DNA from 2 places in the Pseudomonas sp. FP1742 genome. Region 1 is predicted to be linked to the other one. Evidence: riboswitches for the same ligand, from Rfam matches in the RefSeq annotation. Region 1 holds a riboswitch; the other holds the start of a gene.

Region 1 (7,809 bases):
CAGACCATCATCGGTTTCCGGCAACCGCGCCCAGGCCCGCAGCGGAATGTCCGGCACCGGAAATGGCCAGGGCGCCAGGCCGCTGGACAGGTCGAGCCAATCGGCTTCGGCGATACCGTATTCAAGTGCCGCCTTGCGCAACCGGCCACCGTGCTCAAGCATAGAATTCAGCCCCCACGCAGAGAATCAGCAGCCATAACCATACCCCGCGCTGGACCAATTGCCAGCCACGGTCGATGGAATCGGCATCCGCCGGCACGCCTTCGCCCAGTTGCGGACGTTGATGCAATTCACCGTGATAAATCGCCGCCCCGCCCAACTCGACACCCAACGCACCGGCACCAGCCGCCATCACCGGCCCGGCATTCGGGCTGTCCCAGGTCGGCCCCTGGGTGCGCCAGCATTTCAGCGCCAGTCGGGTTTTGCCCAATAGTGCGTAGGTCAACGCCACCAGGCGTGCGGGAATGTAGTTGAGAACATCGTCGATCTTCGCTGCGGCCCAACCGAAACGCTCGAAGCGATCGTTGCGATAACCCCACATCGCATCCAGGGTGTTGCTCAGACGATAGAGCACCACACCAGGCGCCCCCGCCACGGCAAACCAGAACAGCGCGGCGAACACCGCATCGCTGCCGTTCTCCAGCACCGATTCGGTGGCGGCGCGGGCGACTTCGGTTTTGTCCAGTTCGCTGGTCTGACGGCTGACCAGATAGCCGACGCGTTCGCGCGCCTCGATCAGATCATCACTGCGCAGGGCCTTGGCCACCGGCTCGACATGCTCGCCGAGGCTGCGCATGCCAAGCGCGCAATAGAGCGCGAGAATCTCGACGATCCAGCCAACGTAAGGTGCCCAGGACAGCGCGGTGACCAGCAAGGTCAGCGGCACCACCGCCATCACCCAGGCCGTCACGCCGTGACTGCGCCAGCCGCGACCACCAGAGTTGAAACGTTGCTCGATGCGATCGGCAAAACGACCGAACCCAACCAGCGGATGCCAGCGTTTGGGCTCACCCAGCAGCGCATCCAGCGCGACCGCGGCGACACTCAACAACGCCACACTCATTGACTCACTCCCCAATAATTTTCATACAGCAACTCGTTGAGCGGACGCGCCTGCGCCCAGCCTTCGAGTACCAGCATCGGCGCCGGATAGAATTCCTTGACCGGCCCCAGGCAAAGAACGGCCAACGGCTTGGCCCCGCTCGGTAAACCCAGCAAATCCGCCAGGGCTTGTGGCTCGAACAGCGACACCCAGCCCATGCCCAGGCCTTCGGCGCGGGACGCCAGCCAAAGGTTCTGGATGGCACAGGACAGCGAGGCCATGTCCATTTCCGGCAGCGTACGCCGACCGAAGATATGCCGTTCACGGTCATCCATCAGCGCGGCAACCAGCACCTCGGCGCAATCGTTGATGCCTTCGACCTTGAGCTTCATGAATTCGTCGGAGCGCTCGCCGAGGGCTTCGGCGGTGCGGATGCGTTCTTCTTCCACCAGTTGCTGGATCTTGCCGCGCAGCGCACGGTCGCTGATGCGGATAAACCGCCAGGGCTGCATCAGGCCGACACTCGGTGCCTGATGTGCGGCTTCGAGCAGGCGCCGCAGTAACTCGGGCTCGACCGTGCCGCCGCTGAAGTGACGCATGTCGCGGCGTTCGCCGATGGCTCGGTAGACGGCTGCGCGTTCGGCTTCGGAAAAGGCGTTGTCCGTCATGGACTCTTCGCGGGCAAGCCCGCTCCCACAGGGTTTAGGTGATCCAATGTGGGAGCGGGCTTGCCCGCGAAGGCGGCATCAAGGTCCGGCACAAAAAGCGCAGCAATCGCCGATGGATTGGACGGAAAATAAAAATGCACATAAGAGGCCGTCATCCGCCCCTCGCGAAAAACCGCCTCTGCCCCTCGCCCGCCATTGGGGCTCAGGCCACGCGCAATCGGCTCAAGCTCGGTGCTGGTCAACGAGTGGTGATACGTGTGCCCACGCAGCAAACCTTCCGGCAATTCCACCGCCTGCAAGGCCAACGCAGCCAGCCGCTTCTGCATCACCGCATCACCGGCCAACAAACCGACCAGTTCAGCGCGAGTACCCTCGACATCGGTCAACGAGTCCAGCAGGTACAGCATGCCGCCGCACTCGGCCAGCAACGGTTTGCCCGCCGCGTGGTGAGCGCGGATGGCGTTTAGCATGGGTGTGTTTTGTGACAACGCCACATGGTGCAATTCAGGGTAACCGCCCGGCAGATACAGGCTGTCTGCTTCCGGCAATTCGGAGTCGCGGATCGGCGAGAAGAAAGACAACTCGGCGCCCATGGCCCGCAGCAGATCCAGGCTCGCGCCGTAGGTAAACGCAAAAGCTTCGTCCCGAGCCACGGCAATCCGCACACCGGCCAGCAACGGTTCGGCCGCGATCATTTCAGGCGCGGCGAATTCCACGGCCGGCGGCAGTGCCACGTCGCAACTGCTGGCCAGTGAGTCAGCCGCCGCATCGAGGCGCAGATCGAGATCATTCAATTCGCTGGCCTGTACCAGGCCGAGATGCCGACTCGGCAATTCGATCCCCGTTTCCCGGGACAGCGCGCCGTACCAGCGCAAGCCTTCCGTCAGGCTGCCTTCGAGCAACTGCGCATGCCGGACGGTGCCGACCCGGTTGGCCAATACGCCGGCAAACGGCAAATCCGGCTGATAGCGCGCCAAGCCCAGGGCCAGCGCGCCAAACGTCTGCGCCATGGCGGTGCCGTCGATCACGCCGAGCACCGGCACGCCGAAATGCCGCGCTAGGTCGGCGCTGGAAGGCGTACCGTCAAACAGCCCCATCACGCCTTCGATGAGGATCAGATCGGCTTCGCCAGCGGCTTCCCACAACAGACGACGACTTTCCTGCTCGCCGACCATCCACATGTCCAGTTGATAAACCGGCGCACCGCTGGCGCGCTCGAGAATCATCGGGTCGAGAAAGTCCGGGCCGCATTTGAACACGCGCACCTTGCGCCCCTGATTGCGATGCAAACGGGCGAGCGCGGCGGTGACGGTGGTCTTGCCCTGACCGGAAGCCGGCGCGGCGATCAGTACCGCCGGGCAATGACGTGGCTGAATCACAACTCGACGCCTTTTTGCGCTTTGATCCCGGCCTGGAAGGCGTGCTTGATCATGCCCATTTCGGTGACGGTGTCAGCCAGTTCGATCATCTCCGGTTTGGCGCCACGGCCAGTGACCACCACATGCTGCATCGGCGGACGGGCCTGCAAGTCGCTGAGCACCTGATCCAGATCGAGGTAACCGTGCTTGAGGGCGATGTTCAATTCATCGAGCACCACCAGGCCAATGGACGGATCGCTCAGCAGTTCGCGGGACACCGCCCACGCGGCCTCGGCGGCGGCGATGTCACGCTGGCGGTCCTGGGTTTCCCAGGTGAAGCCCTCGCCCATCACATGAAAACGCACTTGCTCCGGGAAACGCCGGAAGAACAGCTCCTCGCCGGTGCTGCTGCGCCCCTTGATGAACTGCACCACGCCGCACTGCATGCCGTGGCCCATGGAGCGCGCGAGCATGCCGAACGCCGAACTGCTCTTGCCTTTGCCGTTGCCGGAAAGTACCAGCAGCAGGCCGCACTCATTCGGCGAGTTGGCGATGCGTTCGTCGATCACGGCTTTTTTGCGCAGCATGCGCGCCAGATGGCGTTCGTCACGATCGGGGGTATCAGTCATGGGGGAGCTCTCCGTTGAGGCTGGATAACGGCGGGCAGGCACAAGAATAGACGGCAAGAAGCCTGGCATCGCCCACCGTGATGCCGCTTGGATGGATCAGGCCGGTCTCCGGGCTCATGAGCGGCGCGGGGCCAACTGCGCGCCTTCCCATGTCGACAGTCGACACAGTGGCTCAAGGCACAGTCTTCACTCATTTACCGTTGCGGGGGCAGCGCCGGGATCGTGATCGTTCTTCGCTTGAAGAAACTCACTCACCGGCTTCCCTGTTTCACTCTGTCGACCAAGGCCACAGAGCACCTGAAACAAGCCGCGAAGGTTAGAGGGTTGGGGGTGGAGCGTCAATTGAAGACGGGACACCAGTGAGCGAATAACTGCCGTCGATCAATTTACTGACGCCAATCTTGTGCCACACTGCCAGCAGTGATATCAAAGAGCCACAACCTCATAACACAATAACAAGGGTGAGCCACATGCAAGGCATGATCATCAGCAATCCGAAGCTGGAATTCCTGCGCCCGGTGCTGGAACGCTGGTTTGACTGTATCGACCGCTACAACGCCGTGCGCGGCGATAACGATACGCCTTACTGGTACGACGAAAGCGCCAACCTCGGCCTGCTCTCTGCCGCAGCCTGGATGGCGGAAATGGTCACGCTGCAGCAAACACCGTCGCGCAAACAGACCGAAGAAGGCGAACGCAACGCCCGCGCCGATCTGTTTATCGCTACCAGCGAAGAACGCGCTTACCTGCAGGCCACCCAGCGCTGGCCACGGGTCAATAGCCTGAACCTGACCCAGGCACTGGCGGACATCACCAGCGACGCGAAGCGCATCAGCTACGCCAGCGACCTGAAACTCGGCTGCCTGTTTGTCGCCCCGCAAAAAGCCCAGCACAGCGCCACCCCGGAAGAACTCCAGGACATGCTCGACGACCTGCAAAAGGAACACACCTGCGCCGTGGCCTGGTATTTCCCTTACGCCTACCGCAAGTTGCGCAATGAGGCCGGCAACTACCACCCAGGGATCGCCGTGCTGTTCAAGGAAGCCCGCGGCTGACCGGTTGAACCATCACGCAGCTACGCTTCTCTATGATTACGTCAATGCATTCATAGGGAAGATCAGTAATGCGCAAACCCCAGCTCGTGTTCATCATCGCGCTCGCCGGAGGGCTCGCCGCCTGTGGTGAAACCTCCAGCCTGCAAGTCTCGGACGGCACCGGACCGTCGCCCAAGCTGCCAGAACCGAACAAAACCCTGATCCCGACGGTGAACATCGCCCCGGCGATCGGCTGGCCTCAAGGTAAAAAACCCGTCGCCGCCGCAGGCACTCAAGTAGTAGCGTTTGCCGAAGGCCTCGAGCATCCGCGCTGGCTCTACGTGCTGCCCAACGGTGACGTACTGGTGGCCGAAACCAACGCGCCGGCCAAATCCGATGACAGCAAAGGCATTCGCGGCTGGATCATGGGCAAAGTCATGGGCCGCGCCGGTGCCGGCGTCCCCAGCCCGAACCGCATCACTCTGCTGCGGGACAAGGACCACGACGGCGTCGCCGAAACCCGCACGGTGTTCCTGGAAAACCTCAACTCGCCTTTCGGCATGACCCTGGTTGGCAAAGACCTGTATGTCGCCGACACCGACCGTTTGCTGCGTTTTCACTATGAAAACGGCGAGACAGCGATCAAGGCACAGCCAATCAAAGTGGTCGATTTGCCGGGCGGCACGCGAAATCACCACTGGACCAAAAATGTCATCGCCAGTAAGGACGGCAGCAAGCTGTACGTCACCGTGGGTTCGAACAGTAACGTCGGCGAAAACGGCATGGATCAGGAGGAAGGTCGCGCGGCGATCTGGGAAGTGGATCGCGCCACCGGCAACCATCGGATCTTCGCTTCCGGGATTCGTAACCCGAACGGCCTGGCCTGGGAGCCTCAGAGCGGCGCACTGTGGACCGCAGTCAACGAGCGTGACGAAATCGGCAGCGACCTGGTGCCGGACTACATCACTTCAGTGAAGGACGGCGGGTTCTATGGCTGGCCTTACAGCTATTACGGGCAACACGTCGATGTTCGCGTCGAGCCGCAAAACCCTGATCTGGTCGCCAAGGCCATTGCACCGGACTACGCGGTGGGCCCCCATACCGCGTCCCTGGGCCTGACGTTTGCCGAAGGCAGCAAACTGCCCGCACCGTTCACTCAAGGAGCCTTCATCGGCCAGCATGGCTCCTGGAACCGCAAGCCACACAGCGGCTATAAAGTAATTTTCGTGCCGTTCAGCGCCGGCAAACCGAGCGGACAGCCGGTGGATGTGCTCACCGGCTTCCTCAACGACGAGGAAAAAGCCATGGGCCGGCCGGTGGGCGTGGTGATCGATCAGCAGGGCGGCCTGTTGGTGGCCGATGATGTGGGAAACAAGGTGTGGCGCGTTAGCGCGGCCAAATAATGGGATGACTGCAACATGAAAACCCTGTGGGAGCGGGCTCGCCCGCGATAGCGGCAGGCCAGGCTAAATCAATGTTGAATGTGCCGACGCCTTCGCGGGCAAGCCCGCTCCCACAGGGGATCAGCGTTTACGACAGATCGTGAGGCCATCGCCCAGCGGCAACAACGACAGATCCACCCGCGAGTCATCCTTCAAGGCACGATTGAGCGCCTGGATGGCTCGGGTGTCTTCGCTCTCGGGATTGGCCTCAAGCACCCGCCCGCTCCACAGCGTGTTATCGAACACCGCCAGACCACCGACCCGCAGCAAACGCAGCGCATGCTCCAGATAAGCCGGATAGTTGGCCTTGTCGGCATCGATGAAAATCAGATCGAAGTGCTCACCCTGCCCCTGCTGCTCAAGCTGTTCGAGGGTTTCCAACGCAGGTGCCAGACGCAGATCGATTCGCCCACCCACGCCTGCTTCCTGCCAGTACCGTCGGGCGGTGGCGTTGTAATCGCCAGGGAGATCGCAACAGATCAGCGAACCGTCATCCGGCAATGCCGCCGCCATGCACAAGGCGCTGTAGCCGGTGAAGGTGCCGACTTCCAGCAACCGCCTGGCGCCAATGAGTTTGACCAGCAATGCGAGAAACTGCCCTTGCTCTGGGGCCACCTGCCAGCGAGCCATGGGCAGCGCCTGGGTTTCGTCACGCAGGCGCTTGAGCAGCGGCGTCTCCCGCAGGGAAACGTCGAGCAGATATTGGTAAAGGGAATCGTCGAGATTGAGCGTGCGAGCGGTCATGACAACCTCCGCTATGGATTATGTGCCAAGTGCTCGGGTTGCAAGATGCGCTTGGCGCTTAGATAAGCTTTCTGCCAGTAAGCTTTGGACAAGCTGTCCAGCTTGACCGTGCCGCCCGTGGCAGGCGCGTGGACGAAGCGCCCTTCGCCGACGTAGATTCCGGCATGGCTGACCTGGGAGCCGCCATTGGTGGCGAAGAAGATCAGGTCGCCGGTTTGCAAGCCTTCCTTGCCGACGTTGGGAGCCTGCATGCCAATCATCTCGCGTGTAGAGCGCGGCAAGGAAATGCCTGCGACGTCGCGATAGACGTAACCGATCAGCCCGCTGCAATCGAACCCGGAATCCGGCGTGTTGCCGCCCCAGCGATAAGGTGTCCCCACCAGACCGAGCGCGCGAAACAGCACGTCTTCTGCCGCAGGGGAAAAGGCTTGGGAGGAACCGAAAACAATCGGCGCGCGAACCACCGGCGCAGGTGGCGGTGTGCGGCTGGCGCAGGCGCTGAGCAGCGCTGCGAAGAACATGAGTGCGAGGCGGGCCGACATCGTCATAAACAGAACATCCTGATCTGGCTGCGGCTTTTTCTGTCGAAACGACAGAAAAGAAAACCGCCTGCGCAGAACGCAGGCGGTTTGCCATCAATAATAGATCAGGATTCTAGCGGCTACGCAGCAAACTTCAAGTAAGACTTTAACTTCGCCTTACAAGTCGTACGTTTACTTGCGTGCGGTGACCATTGTCGGGGCCATCGCGAGGGCGCGCTTGGCCTCGATGAAGGTCTTGCTCCAGTAGCTGTCGCCCAGGCTATCGACCCGGACCCCACCGCTTTTGCGGCTGCTGGAATGGATGAACTGGTTGTCACCCACGTAGATCCCGGCGTGACTGACACGACCGC
Region 2 (7,809 bases), 2.1 Mb from region 1:
TGATCTGGCCGCGCTCGGCGGGTGCGGTATGGCCACTGAGGGCGACGTTCAGGCCAAAGCGGTCGAGCAGTTGCGGACGCAGTTCGCCCTCTTCCGGGTTCATGGTGCCGATCAGCACAAACTTCGCCGAATGCCGATGGGAAATCCCGTCGCGCTCGATCAGGTTGGTGCCGCTGGCGGCCACGTCGAGCAGCAGATCCACGAGGTGATCGGGCAGCAAGTTCACTTCATCGACGTAGAGCACGCCGCCGTCGGCCTTGGCCAATACACCCGGAGAAAACTGTGCGCGCCCTTCGCTCAAGGCCGCGTCGAGATCGAGGGTGCCGACCAGCCGTTCTTCGGTGGCGCCCAGGGGCAAGGTGACGAATTGACCACTGGCCAGCAGGTCCGCCAGGCCTCGGGCCAGGGTCGACTTGGCCATGCCGCGCGGGCCTTCGATCAGCACGCCACCGATTTTCGGGTCGATGGCGGTCAGGTACAGCGCGAGCTTCAAGTCATCGGCGCCGACCACGGCGGAGAGTGGGAAATGGGGGATGTCGGTCATGTTCAAATCTCAGTCATGGTCGGTGATTCTTCAGCAAATATCACAGGCACCTTCATCCCTGTGGGAGCGGGCTTGCTCGCGAAGAGGGAGTGTCAGTCAAGATTTATGTCGCCTGACACACGGCTTTCGCGAGCAAGCCCGCTCCCACAGGTTTAAGCGCACTAGCTGTCTTCTTCGATGTCCAGCAACAAATTCTCCAGCGCCTCGCGATACTCACCCGGCTCCTGCCACATTCCCCGCTGCTGTGCTTCGAGCAGGCGTTCGGTCATGTCGCGCAAAGCGTGGGGATTGTGTTCGCGGACAAACTCCCGGGTCGCCGGATCGAGCAGATAGGCATCCGCCAGCAACGCATACTGGTGATCGTCGATCAACTGCGTGGTGGCGTCGAACGCAAACAGGTTATCGACCGTCGCCGCCAGTTCGAACGCGCCTTTATAGCCGTGACGCTTGACCCCGTCGATCCATTTCGGATTGGCCGCCCGGGAACGGATCACCCGGTTCAGCTCTTCCTTCAAGGTGCGGATCTTCGGCAAATCCGGCTGACTGTGGTCGCCGTGGTAACTCGCTGCGGCTGCGCCGCTGAGGCTCTCGACGGCCGCCAGCATGCCGCCCTGGAACTGGTAATAGTCGTTGGAATCGAGCAAGTCATGCTCGCGGTTGTCCTGGTTTTGCAGCACTGCCTGCACCTGGCTCAGACGCTGGGCGAATTGTTCACGGGCGGCGCTGCCTTCATCGGAGCCGCCGTAAGCGTAGCCGCCCCAGTTCAGGTAAACCTCGGCCAGGTCTTCGCGGCTCTGCCACAAACGACCGTCGATGGCGCCCTGCACGCCGGCACCGTAAGTACCCGGCTTGGCCCCGAAGATCCGCCAGCCGGCCTGCCGCCGGGCCGCGTCTTCATCGAGACCGGACTCCAGCAGCGCTTCTCGCTCGGAGCGAACCTTGGCGGCCAGCGGGTTGAGATCGTCCGGCTCATCCAGCGCGGCGACCGCTTGCACGGCGGCGTCGAACAGCCGGATCAGGTTGGCAAAGGCATCGCGGAAGAATCCGGAGACGCGCAAGGTCACGTCCACCCGCGGCCGGTCCAGCAGGCTCAACGGCAGAATCTCGAAGTCGTCGACCCGCTGACTGCCCGTCGCCCACACCGGCCGCACGCCCATCAGCGCCATCGCCTGGGCAATGTCGTCGCCACCGGTGCGCATGGTCGCGGTGCCCCACACCGACAGGCCAAGCTGACGCAAGTGATCGCCGTGATCCTGCAAGTGCCGCTCAAGAATCAGGTTGGCGGATTGAAAGCCGATGCGCCACGCCGTGGTGGTCGGCAGGTTGCGCACGTCCACGGAATAGAAATTGCGCCCGGTGGGCAACACGTCCAGCCGTCCGCGACTGGGTGCGCCGCTCGGCCCGGCCGGGACGAATCGACCGCTGAGGGCGTCCAGCAGGCCGCGCATTTCCGCCGGGCCGCAGGCGTCCAGGCGCGGAGCGACGACCTCGCGCAAACTGTCGATGATCGCGCTCACGTCGGACCAGCCAGCCTTTTGTGGGAGCGGGCCTTTGTGGCGAGGGGGCTCGCCCCCGTTGGACTGCGCAGCAGTCCCATTTTTTGGGGCCGCTTCGCGACCCAACGGGGGCAAGCCCCCTCGCCACAAGGGTTCGCTCCCACAGGGTTCAGGCTCGGCTTGAGGATGGTTCAGTTGCTCGACATCGGTATTCAAGGCTTGCTCGATCAACTGCGCGGCGAACAGTTCCAGACGCTCACGGGTATCCCCCGCCGTGCGCCACAGCTCATCACTGACCGCCTGCAAGGCATCCGGCCGAGGACCGTTCCAAGGATCAGCCAACACGCAATCCAGTGGATCGAAGCCCAATTCGAACGCCTTGGCCAGCGCCCGCAGCACACTCGATTGCGCCCCACGCCCGTCACCACGGGGAATGCGCAGCAAGGCCAACAGGGTGTCGATGCGCAATCGCCCGACTGGCGACTCGCCAAACACATGCAGGCCATCGCGGATCTGCGACTCCTTCAAGTCGCACAGGTACGTATCCAGACGCGGCAACCAGATCGCCGCGTCGGCATCGCTGTCGAGCTTCTCGTCCAGTTGCAGTTCTCGGTCGATGTGCGTATCGCGCACCAGTTGCAGAATGTCGCGCTGCAGTTCCCGGGCGCGGCGCGGATCGAGCAACTGCGCTTCGTAATATTCATCGGCCAACAACTCCAGGTTGCGCAATGGGCCATAGGTTTCGGCGCGGGTCAGCGGTGGCATCAGGTGATCGATGATCACCGCTTGCGTACGGCGCTTGGCCTGGGCGCCCTCGCCCGGGTCGTTGACGATGAACGGATAGATGTTCGGCAGCGGTCCGAGCAATGCATCCGGCCAGCAGTTTTCCGACAGCCCGACACCCTTGCCCGGCAGCCATTCGAGGTTGCCGTGCTTGCCGACGTGGATCACGCCGTGGGCGCCGTAGGTGTTGCGCAACCAGAAGTAGAACGCCAGATAACCGTGGGGCGGCACCAGGTCCGGGTCGTGATAGACCGCGCTCGGGTCAACCTGATAACCCCGGGCCGGTTGAATGCCGACGAAGGTCAGGCCGAAGCGCAACCCGGCAATCATCATTCGCCCGCCACGGAACATCGGATCGTTTTCAGGCGAGCCCCAACGTTGCAGCACCGCCTCGCGATTGGCTTCGGGCAGCGCGTTGAACATCAAAAAGTAATCGTCCAGCGCCAGGCTTTGGTGACACGGGCGTTGATCGAGAGTGTCCAGGTCATTGCTGACGCCACCGAGCAGTTGCTGGATCAGCGCGGTGCCACTGTCCGGCAACTCGGCCGGTAGCGGATAACCTTCGGCGTACAGGGCACGGAGGATATTCAGCGCGGCGGCCGGGGTGTCGAGACCGACGCCATTGCCGATGCGCCCATCACGGGTCGGGTAGTTGGCGAGGATCAGGGCGATGCGTTTTTCGCCGTTGGGCACTCGCGCCAGATCAATCCAGCGCCGCGCCAGCTCAGCGACAAAATCCATGCGCTCGGGTTGCGGTCGATAACAAACCACATCGGACTGACTGCGCTCGCTGCGCCAGGCCAGGTCCTTGAAACTGATCGGTCGGCTGATGATTCGCCCGTCCAGTTCCGGCAGAGCGATATGCATCGCCAGATCGCGAGGACCGAGGCCCTGCTCGCTTGCCAGCCAACCGGGTTCGTTGTCCTGGGCACAGATGGCCTGGATCACCGGGATGTTGCGACGAAACGGCCGCAGGTGCGGCGCTTCGGGGCTGGACTGGGCGAAACCGGTGGTGTTGAGAATCACCCCCGCCTCGACTTCATCCAGCAAGTCCTCGACCACCATCAGGCAGCCGGATTCTTTCAGACTGGCCACAGCAATCGGCAACGGGTTGAGCCCCGCCGCCTGCAAACGCTGGCAGAAAACATCGATGAAACCGGTGTTCGCCGCCTGCAAGTGCGAGCGGTAAAACAACACCGCCGCCACCGGTTGACCGGTTTGCCAATCGGCTTGCCAATCCTGAAGGTGCGCGGGGCTTTTTTGCGGGTGGTAGATCGCGGTGCGCGGCAGGGTTTGTGGCTCGGCCCAGGCGTAATCGCGACCCAGCCAGCGATTGGCCAGACAGCGGAAAAAATCCAGGGCATTGCCCATGCCGCCCTGGCGCAAAAACTGCCAGAGCCGGTCGCGGTCTTCGGGAAGCACCGTACTCAAGTCGCTGAGTTCCGGGTCCGGGCGATCATCGCCCGGTACCAGAATCAGCTGTACACCGCGCTGGGACAATTCCACCAGACGCTCGATGCCATAACGCCAATAGGCGATGCCGCCGTGCAGCGAGATCAGAATCACCTTGGCGTGACGCAGCACCTCGTCGACATACAGATCGACCGAGGCGTGATTCTGCACCTGCATCGGGTTGGCCAGGCGCAGGCTCGGGTAATCGTCGGGCAACTGCTGCGCCGCTTCGGCGAGCAACGCCAGGCTGGAATCGCCGCTGCACAGGATCACCAGCTCGGCGGGGGTTTGTCCAAGGTCGGCAATGTTGTCATCCGACACGAATCCGCCGGGCTGGGTCCTGAGCAGGTGCATGGTTTAAACGCTGAGCGCAGCGCGCAATTGCGCTTCGAGCGCAGCGGCGTCCAGATCCTGACCGATCAACACCAGACGGGTGTTGCGCGCCTCTTCGGCGCCCCACTGGCGGTCGAAGTGTTTGTCGAACCGCGTGCCCACGCCCTGAATCAACAGGCGCATCGGTTTGTTCGGCACCGCCGCAAAACCTTTGACCCGCAGGATGCCGTGCTGAACCACCAATTGAGTCAGCGCATCCATCAGCAGGCTTTCGTCGGCTTGTGGCAGCTCAATGGAGATGGAATCGAATGCATCGTGGTCATGATCGTCTTCACCTTCATGGTGATGATCGTGATGACTGTGGCGGCTGTCGATGTGTTCTTCGGAACCGGCGCCGAGGCCAATCAGCACGTCCAGTGGCAGGCGACCGCTGCTGGCCTCGATGACTTTTACCGCCGGCGGCAGCTCTTCGGCGACTTCCAGGCGCACGCGGGCCAGGTCCGTGGCGCTGATCAGGTCAGCCTTGTTGAGGATTACCAGGTCGGCGCTGGCCAGTTGGTCGGCGAACAGCTCGTGCAGCGGCGATTCGTGGTCCAGGTTCGGGTCGAGTTTGCGCTGGGCGTCCACTTGATCCGGGAACGCGGCGAAAGTGCCGGCGGCCACGGCCGGGCTGTCGACCACGGTGATCACCGCGTCAACGGTGCAGGCACTGCGGATTTCCGGCCACTGGAAGGCTTGAACCAAAGGCTTTGGCAGGGCCAGGCCCGAGGTTTCGATGAGAATGTGGTCGAGGTCGCCGCGACGCGCGACGAGTTCGCGCATCACCGGGAAGAACTCTTCCTGAACGGTGCAGCACAGGCAGCCGTTGGCCAGTTCATAGACACGACCGCTGGCCTCTTCTTCGGTGCAGCCGATGGAGCACTGCTTGAGGATCTCGCCATCGATGCCCAGCTCGCCGAACTCGTTGACGATCACCGCGATGCGACGGCCCTGGGCGTTGTCGAGCATGTGCCGCAGCAAGGTGGTTTTGCCCGAGCCGAGGAAGCCGGTAACGATGGTGACGGGGAGTTTGGCCAGTGTTTTCATCGGATGCCCTTTGGCAAGGTGGCGGGCATACGGGACGACGACCGGCAACGCGGGGGCGCGTGCCTGAAGAGTTCGCCACCGGATCACCCCGCCCGGTTGAAAGTGAGAATCTGTGTCGAGGCAGGTCTCCTGGCTGACGGTGTGCCAATCGTTGGACTGGCGTTTGCTGCGCCTTCCCGCGAGCCTGATGGATCAGGGTTTGCAGTGGCGTGGCAGCGAACATCACCGTTCACAGTTGCGGGGGCAGCCGCGGCATCGACCGCGTTCCCTTCTTAGCTTCGGCAAACGCCGAAGAACCTCGAAAGCGCAAGGCTACGCATCGTGTGGGGGCGGGTCAATGTCCACCTGAGTTCTCTGGCGCCTGAGACGACGCCTTCGTGAGCAAGCCCGCTCCCACATTTGAAATGCGTTCCCCTGTGGGAGCGGGCTTGCTCGCGAAAGGAGCGACTCGGTATCCAAGTGAGAACCCTTGCCAATTGACGCCCAACCCTCGCCCATGCTCTCCTACACGCCTTGTTACGGGTGCCTTTCACAGGGTGAAACGGGAAACCGGTGAATCATGTGCTTTACTCTAAAGCCATGTCAGTCCGGTGCTGCCCCCGCAACGGTAAGCGAGTGAAGCGTCAGATCCACTGTGCCGGTCATCCGGCATGGGAAGGTGATGCTTGCAGGTTTCGGCACAAGCCCTGCCCCTCGCGAGCCCGGAGACCGGCCCGCAACAGCAAGTGAGTTTTACCTTCACTGAATAACAAACCCGCGGTGGGCGGGCGCTGTTCGAAATTTCTGCGTGCCCCGGCGTGCGGAGGTTCTCATGCGCTCTATTCACCCGCTGACAGACCAGAGGGAAGCGCCATGTCGATCATCAGCACTACCGGCCACGCCACAGCCAGCACCACCACAACCCTGACTCAACGCCTGACCGCCGCCGTGTGTGCGTCGATCCTTGGCGCCAGCCTTGTGTATTTCGCCGGTTTCTCGCACATCGCAGCGGTACACAACGCCGCGCACGACACCCGTCACAGCTCCGCGTTTCCGTGCCATTGAGACCTGTTGACATGATCAAGCGTATTGCGCAAACCGCAGGTTTCACCGGGCTGCTGGCCGCGCTGCTATTGACCCTGCTGCAAAGCTTCTGGGTCGCCCCGCTGATTCTGCAGGCCGAGACCTACGAAAAATCCGAGCCGGCCGTTGTTGAAGTTCACGAACACGCCGCAGGTGCTGCGGCTCATACCCACGATGCCGAAGCCTGGGAGCCGGAAGACGGCTGGCAGCGCGTGCTGTCCACTACCGGCGGCAACCTGGTGGTGGCTGTCGGTTTCGCCCTGATGCTTGCGGGTCTCTACACTCTGCGCGCACCGACCAGAACCTCTCAGGGCCTGCTCTGGGGCCTGGCCGGTTATGCGACGTTCGTACTGGCTCCGACTCTCGGCCTGCCGCCTGAGCTGCCGGGCACTGCCGCGGCTGATCTGGCGCAACGGCAAATCTGGTGGATAGGCACTGCCGCGTCCACGGCCGTCGGCATCGCGTTGATCGTGTTCAGCCGTCACTGGCTGATGAAAGCGCTCGGCGTGGCGATCCTGGCCGTGCCGCATGTGATTGGCGCACCACAACCGCAAGTCCATTCGATGCTGGCTCCGGAAGCTCTGGAAACGCAATTCAAGATCGCTTCGCAGCTGACCAACGTGGCGTTCTGGCTGGCCCTGGGCCTGATCAGCGCCTGGTTGTTCCGCCGCAAAAGCGATGGACATTACAGCGCATGACTGAAAACGGCACAGCGCCGACCCTGGTGGTCGGCCTGGGCTGCCAGCGCGGCTGCCCCGTCAGCACGCTGCGGGCGCTGCTCGATCAGGCGTTACAGGCCCATCAAATCGAGCTTCGTGAGATCAAGGCCCTGGCCAGCATCGACCTGAAGCGCGAAGAGCCTGCCCTGATCGAACTGGCCGAACAGCTGGCATTGCCGTTGATGTATTTCAGCAGCGAACAATTGGCCGGTTATGAACCGCAACTCAGCCACCACTCGGACATCGCGTTCGAGCGCACCGGCTGTTACGGCATAGCGGAAAGTGCCGCGCTGGCACTGGCCGAACAATTGGCCCAGGCACCGGCAAAGTTGCT

What was found. Region 1 has a riboswitch for cobalamin ahead of cobO (cob(I)yrinic acid a,c-diamide adenosyltransferase). Riboswitches for the same ligand answer to the same signal wherever they lie in the genome.
Region 2: it holds a riboswitch for cobalamin, as region 1 does, so the genes downstream of both, PSH64_RS17210 (CbtB-domain containing protein) here and cobO (cob(I)yrinic acid a,c-diamide adenosyltransferase) in region 1, are expected to answer to the same signal.

Annotation. Positions count from the first base shown of each region.
Region 1 is NZ_CP117460.1:1,836,347-1,844,155, reverse strand. Features, by position in the region: gene cobD (threonine-phosphate decarboxylase CobD) at 1-162, opposite strand, end outside; gene cbiB (adenosylcobinamide-phosphate synthase CbiB) at 155-1,063, opposite strand; gene bluB (5,6-dimethylbenzimidazole synthase) at 1,060-1,710, opposite strand; gene PSH64_RS08280 (cobyrinate a,c-diamide synthase) at 1,707-3,089, opposite strand; gene cobO (cob(I)yrinic acid a,c-diamide adenosyltransferase) at 3,086-3,697, opposite strand; cobalamin riboswitch at 3,779-4,013, opposite strand; gene PSH64_RS08270 (hypothetical protein) at 4,168-4,752, shown strand; gene PSH64_RS08265 (sorbosone dehydrogenase family protein) at 4,821-6,134, shown strand; gene PSH64_RS08260 (O-methyltransferase) at 6,255-6,917, opposite strand; gene PSH64_RS08255 (C40 family peptidase) at 6,929-7,465, opposite strand; gene PSH64_RS08250 (C40 family peptidase) at 7,631-7,809, opposite strand, start outside.
Region 2 is NZ_CP117460.1:3,889,361-3,897,169, forward strand. Features, by position in the region: gene PSH64_RS17195 (ATP-binding protein) at 1-544, opposite strand, end outside; gene cobN (cobaltochelatase subunit CobN) at 706-4,629, opposite strand; gene cobW (cobalamin biosynthesis protein CobW) at 4,633-5,694, opposite strand; cobalamin riboswitch at 5,796-6,010, opposite strand; cobalamin riboswitch at 6,198-6,426, shown strand; gene PSH64_RS17210 (CbtB-domain containing protein) at 6,547-6,738, shown strand; gene PSH64_RS17215 (CbtA family protein) at 6,750-7,454, shown strand; gene PSH64_RS17220 (cobalamin biosynthesis protein) at 7,451-7,809, shown strand, end outside.